2 regions of the Pradoshia sp. TA40_28 genome follow, and region 2 is predicted to be linked to the other one. Evidence: riboswitches for the same ligand, from Rfam matches in the RefSeq annotation. Region 2 holds a riboswitch; the other holds the start of a gene.

Region 1 (3,418 bases), 130 kb from region 2:
ATTTTAGAATTATAAGTTTAATTAATTCCATTTAGATTCCTCATTTATATATCATAACAAGTATAAGGAGTTATTGGTATTGTTTGGTTTATAAAATATATATATAGAATGGGGATAACAATGATACAAATAGAAAAAGTATATGTAGAACATATTCCAATGCTTATTGTCGGAAAGCAGGATATGAATAATGTACCTCTTCCCGGGTTTATCTTTCTTCACGGATTCACCAGTGCGAAAGAACATAATTTACACTATGCTTACCTCTTGGCGGAAAAGGGATTCAGAGTGTTTTTGCCTGAGGCCTATTTACACGGTGAACGAGAGGATGGGGGTACAGAGAATTTATCAAGTTCATTTTGGAAAATTGTCATAACCTCTATAAAAGAGCTGCATATGATAAAAAAATCTATCACTGAACATGGTTTGGCCATCCATGATTGTATAGGTCTTGGCGGAACGTCAATGGGGGCGATTTCCACGCTTGGTGCATTAACTCAATATGATTGGATTCGTGTTGGAGTAAGCATGATGGGGAATCCAGCCTATAGAGAGTTTGCGGAATATCAAGTAAATGAATTTGAAAAACAAGGGATTGATTTAGGAATTACGGAAGAAGAGAAATTAAAAATATTCGGTACTCTTGAAGAACTTGATTTATCCCTGCAACCTGAGAAATTAAAGAATCGCCCACTTTTCTTCTGGCATGGGGAAAAAGATCAGGTTGTACCAATTGCAGGGGGTCGTGCATTTATTGATCAACACCACGAAAAAGTAGAATCTGGCATGATTACTTACATATCTGAAAAAAACGCCGGACATGCCGTTACAAGAAAAGGATTGCTACAGGCTGTTAACTGGATAGAGGAAAAGCTTGTATAAGGATTAAGAATGGTCAGATTGTTCAAAGTTTGGTAGGATTGAAGAAAGAATATGATGGAAGGAGATTTACTATGGATCAAGATATGAAAGATAGCATTATGAGCGCGTTGGAAGAAGTTTTGGACCCTGAATTGGGTATTGATATAGTGAACCTGGGGTTAGTCTATGATGTGAACATGACTGAAGAAGGTGATGTGACAGTGAAAATGACTTTAACAGCGATGGGTTGTCCATTAGCTGGAACGATTGTCGATCAGGTCCGTTATGCACTGAAAGAACTTCCAGAAGTCAAAAATGTAGAAGTTGACATCGTTTGGACACCAGCATGGACAAAAGATCGTATGTCCCGCTATGCAAAGATTGCTTTGGGCGTTCAATAAGATGAAATTTTTCGAAAGAGAGAGTTATTTATGAGCTCTTCTTTTTACGGAAGGGTACTTAGCTTGAATCGACATCCAGCAACAAACATAAAGTTGGATTGAAAGTAGCTTTTCTTTCTGTTAAAGTATAAATAATCAAATTATTTGCAGGGGGACTCATTTCTGAGTTGAGAAGGTAAAACCTGACCCTTTGAACCTGTCAGTTAACACTGGCGTAGGGAGCAATTAGTACATAGGCCTATTCGATATGTGCGAAAAGCTCTTCAAGGTATTTAGAAGAGCTTTTTTTGTTTCCAATTAAATAGTTTTGATTGCGGGGGGACTCATTTCTGAGTTGAGAAGGTAAAACCTGACCCTTTGAACCTGTACAGTTAATACTGACGTAGGGAGCAATATCATCAGTTGATATGAGACCCTTTTTTAGTATGTGAAATACTCACACTATTAAAGGGTCTTTTTCCATACGTCCACCAGAAAAATGGAGGGCTGAAAATGAATTTTTGCAAAGAAGTACAAAGAGAGAAGAGTATTTGTTGGCAAAGGAGATTCGAATATCCATTCATGCTAAATTTCGCCGAAAGGACATTGCCGTTTGTGAATTTGAGCCGCTATGTGCAGCATGCCGATGAACAAAAGCAATATAAGTTAAAAGAACCTTTCCAAAAAAGCCATTTGTACGAGCGATTTTTTGTAAAAAGGCACTGCCTAAACAAAATTGGAATTCGGAGGGGTTAACTAATGTTTAAACAAATTCGAAAAAGGAAGCCGCTTATTCATTGTATGACTAATTATGTGGCAGCACCTATACAGGCAAACGGTCTTTTGGCAATTGGTGCAGCTCCTATTATGGCTGATGAAGAAAATGAAATGGAGGAAATTGTCAGGAGGGCAGATGCTTTACTCCTCAATATTGGAACACTTAATAAACGGACAAAAGAAGCTATGCTGACAGCGGGGAAGGCAGCAAATATCCATGGCATTCCAGTCGTACTTGATCCGGTAGGTGTGGGAGCGAGTACATTTCGTAAAGAAAGTGTTCAGGAGTTCTTGGAAGAAATTGATTTTACTTTAATTCGTTGCAATGCAGGGGAGCTTGCCACCATTGCTTGTGTGGACTGGACACAAAAGGGAGTAGATGGTGGATCAGGTGAGATGGATATAGAAAAGGAATCAAAGAAAATCGCCAATCTATATAACTGCTTTGTGATTGTATCTGGAGAGAAAGATGTTTTAACGGATGGGTCAATATGCGCCATGGTAGAAGGAGGCCATATCAACATGACACAGATTACCGGTACAGGTTGCTTGTTAAGTGCAATTTCTGCTGCTGCCTTGACAATCAAAGAGGTAAATCTGGTTCATTTGCAGGAACTGTTACATGAATATAAACTTGTCGGCAGTTTGGCCAGTAAACAATCTCACTATATAGGTGACTTCCAAACAGTCATTTTAAATGAATTGAATCGGTTATCCAGGGGGGAGGACTTGATATGAAAGTAGTTATGACGATTGCTGGTTCTGACAGTGGCGGTGGAGCAGGAATCCAGGCTGATTTAAAAACTTTTCAGGAGTTGAAAGTATTTGGGACATCAGCCATTACGTCCTTAACAGCGCAGAATACAAACGGAGTACATGAAATCTATCCTGTTGATCCCTTGTTTGTTCGGAAGCAAATTGAAGTACTTGTTGAAGATTTTAATGTAGCAGCCATTAAAACAGGCATGTTATATTCTGAGGAAATTATTGAGGAAGTATATCAAGTACTAAAGGATCTCGACATCCCACTTATTATTGACCCCGTTATGGTGGCAAAAGGCGGAGCGAGTCTATTGCATGAAAAAGCGGTACACAGCCTGCGCACAAAGTTATTTACTATCTCTAGCATGATTACACCCAATATACCGGAAGCGGAAGTACTGAGTGGAATAGACATCGTAACTGCAGAAGATAGGAAAAAGGCAGCAAGAATCATTTTGAGCTATGGAGCAGAATGCGTGGTCATAAAAGGCGGCCATATAGATCATCAACATATTGCTGAGGATACGGTCTACTTGGCGGGTGGAGAGACATTCAGTTTGCAAACGGAAAGAATACACACAAAAAATACACATGGAACAGGTTGTACCTTTTCTGCTGCGATTACAGCTTTTCTTGCA
Region 2 (3,418 bases):
ACAATCTAATCCATTCTCATTTTGTTGTACTGGAAGGAACAACCGATGATATGATTCTTCAATATGCAGAGAAAGAAGGTGCCGATTTAATCATTGTTGGCAATAGCAGCACCTCTGGTCTTCGTAAATTATTCCTTGGCAGTGTTTCTGAAAAAATTATTAAAAATTCCAGCTGCCCTGTTTTAGTAGCCAAATAAGGTTAAATATTCCTAATTCTTACATGACCTCCTGCCTCACTGTAAAAAAACAGGAGGTCATCTATGTGCCGAATCAAACTAAAAACCATTCAATTGAAAAGAGACATCCCAGAATAGCTCCATTCATATGTATGGCAGGAATCTCTCTCCATAACAAAAATTATGATTGCAATACTTTATTGACTAGTTCTTTAAATTTACTATGGGCATCATTTTCATTTAATGAGCTATAGATCCGGTACTGATCCCCATCCAAGATCCGGTAGTGTTCACTAATCATATTTTGTTGCAGAACGTACCCGCCTTCAAGCAGAACATCTTTCCACCATACCTTACCACCAAGCATCTTTTCTTTCCTATAATCAATTCTTTCCCTTGAAACGGTTTCAATAACTTCGAGTGGATCCCCGCCAAATAATGTTTGCACAGTTAAAGTTTCACGAAACAATGAAACAACAGCCACAACAGTTGTCCAACTTGCTTCATTACGTTCCTTTTCAATTTGCACCAATGTTTTTTTGGAAATCCCTATAATTTCAGCCATCTTGTCTTGTGTATAATCAACCTCAACCCGGATTAACCTCATACGTTCAGATATTAGACGAATAATCTCATCCTTACTCATAAACATCCCTCTTCCCATCAATATTAATTAATTTTATATACACTCCACAATCAATGTTCACTACTACTATTATAATAGAAATAAATGGAAGATAGGTACTATAATGTATATATTTACTAATTTTTTTATATTCCCTTGTTCTTCATCCTAAAAACCTACTGTAATTATTCATAAGGGTCAGAAGAACTATCTACTAAAAACTAGTCATTATGAAACGAAAAGTTAGAACGTATAGGGAGAGAAATGTAAAACTCAAAAAGGCTCTCAATCATGTTGAGAGCCGAGATATCGATTTTATTCTTTTTAAGAATGATGTGCAGGTTTTCTTAGAATGACTCGTGGTGCCGCAGCAAATAACAGCATCATTATACATCCGCTCACTATCACACTGGGCATCATATAGGATAAATTATACAGCAGCGAAAATACTACGACCGATTGCCCATCCGCTACACCTGAACCAAAGAATACCATCCCGGCAATAAAATGCGCGATAAAGCGCAAGGCACTGCCGAGTAGGATTCCTAAAAGGATCATACCAGTAGTTTTCAAATTTTTCTTTCGAATTTGTTCTCTTTCAACATACTTAAATACGAGTCCCGCCAAGCCAACAACCGTATAGGCAACAATATAATCAAGGAACCCTTGTACAGGGTGCATGATATAAGCAGTTCCTGACAATATTTGCAGTAGACCGAGCAATAAACCTGATGCTACGCCTCCTTTGATACCCCAGCGATAGGACATTAAAAAGACAGGTACCATAGCGATTGATACGCTTCCTCCTTGAGGCCATAAACTGAAAGATAATACATTGGCCAATAAATCAAAGATAAAGGCCAGAGCAGAAAAAACAGCAATCTCAACCATAAATAATAATCGATTATTTCTCATTAAACTTCCCCTTTCTAATCAAGAGTTTTGAATCGTAATCTAAAGTCTTGATTCGGGCATCCAAAAATGCAAAAAAGCAATGCGCGCATAAAATGGCTCGCATTGCTTACATTTACATTTATTCAGCCACATTCCTACGCTAGTGTTAACTAACAGGTTCAAAGGGTCAGAACTCAATCGTTCACTCTCAGCCATTGGCTCCCCTTGTGGAATACTATTCATTTCTTACATCCTACTAATATTTTCATTCATTAGCAAGTATTATCTATTAAGACTAATTAAGCAGTCATTTCTTCTACTTCAAATTCTTCTACTTTATTTACTTTTTCTTCACGTTTCTTTTCAGATTCAGCAATGATAACCGCACAGGATGCATCTCCTGTAATATTAACTGCTGTTCTAGTCATATCAAGTAAACGATCAATACCCAATATTAGACCTATACCTTCAACCGGAAGGCCAACCTGTCCAAGAACCATTGACAATAGAACTAACCCTACACCTGGCACTCCAGCTGTCCCAATGCTGGCAAGGACAGCAGTTAAAATGACTGTGATTAATTGCGTCATCGTAAGTTCCACGCTGTAAGCCTGAGCAATAAATACAGTTGCTACCCCTTGCATAATAGCTGTACCATCCATATTGATGGTAGCGCCAAGTGGTTGTACAAAACTGCTGATACTTTTTGGTACTTTCAACTCATTTTGTGCAAGTTCCATAGCTACCGGCAAAGTTGCACTGCTAGATGATGTACTGAAACCTACTGTCATAGCTGGGAAAAACTTTTTGAAGAACTCAATTGGATTTCGTCTTGCGAATATGGCAATAGCTCCCCCGTATGTGAAAATGGTATGAATCAATAATGCCAATAACACGACAACCATATAAAGACCCATACTTTTAATAGCCGGGAGACCCTGACTGCCAATAGCCGTTGCGATCAAGGCAAAAGTCGCATATGGCGCTGCCTTCATAATAAGGTTAACCAAGTACATTAGTACCTCATTACCTTGCTCCAACAGGTTTATAATACCCTTTGTCTTCTCACCAAGAGCCGTAATTGCAATACCAAAGAAAATAGACATTACAATTACTTGGAGCATATTTCCTTCAGCCATCGCCTGAATTGGATTCTTTGGAATGATATTTATGAGTGTTTCAGAAATAGAGGGGGCTGTAGTGGCTGTATATTCAGCCGAGGCAATATCAAAATTACCTCCATTCCCTGGTTTAATGACTAATGCAAGGAATATACCAATTGTAATGGCAAATGCAGTTGTAGACAGGAAATATAGAATCGTTTTACCACCGATCCTCCCGAGTTTTTTGGGATCACCCAGACCTGCTGTTCCCAAAGTAATTGAGATGAGTACAATTGGAACAACCAACATGGTAATAGCATTAATAAACAGACTGCCAATTGGTGAAAATGCTACAGTATTTAAGATTTCAAATAATTGAGGTGAAAAAATATTAAGAGCTAATCCAACAATTGCACCAAAAAATAATCCTAATATAATTTTAATTGTAAGATTCATAGATGTCCTCCTTCATTTTTTTGATACTATTTTAAAAATCCTACCTAACAAGGAGGATTTATCAGAAAACCATCCAACTGAATAGATGTGTTTTTTATTATTATAATATAATAATAGTAGATTATTCCTAAGATGACAATGGAAAGAATTACAGGAGGTATTTA

The links. Region 2 has a riboswitch for thiamine pyrophosphate ahead of thiT (energy-coupled thiamine transporter ThiT). Riboswitches for the same ligand answer to the same signal wherever they lie in the genome.
Region 1: another riboswitch for thiamine pyrophosphate. It lies ahead of AC58NB_RS10905 (hypothetical protein); the one in region 2 lies ahead of thiT (energy-coupled thiamine transporter ThiT).

What each region holds. Positions count from the first base shown of each region.
Region 1 covers NZ_JCATZO010000007.1:56,610-60,027, reverse strand. The annotation lists gene AC58NB_RS10915 (prolyl oligopeptidase family serine peptidase) at 121-882, shown strand; gene AC58NB_RS10910 (metal-sulfur cluster assembly factor) at 954-1,262, shown strand; TPP riboswitch at 1,401-1,500, shown strand; TPP riboswitch at 1,568-1,668, shown strand; gene AC58NB_RS10905 (hypothetical protein) at 1,755-1,997, shown strand; gene thiM (hydroxyethylthiazole kinase) at 2,001-2,756, shown strand; gene thiD (bifunctional hydroxymethylpyrimidine kinase/phosphomethylpyrimidine kinase) at 2,753-3,418, shown strand, end outside.
Region 2 covers NZ_JCATZO010000007.1:182,633-186,050, forward strand. The annotation lists gene AC58NB_RS11575 (universal stress protein) at 1-197, shown strand, start outside; gene AC58NB_RS11580 (helix-turn-helix transcriptional regulator) at 358-822, opposite strand; gene thiT (energy-coupled thiamine transporter ThiT) at 1,126-1,716, opposite strand; TPP riboswitch at 1,831-1,931, opposite strand; gene AC58NB_RS11590 (dicarboxylate/amino acid:cation symporter) at 1,995-3,254, opposite strand.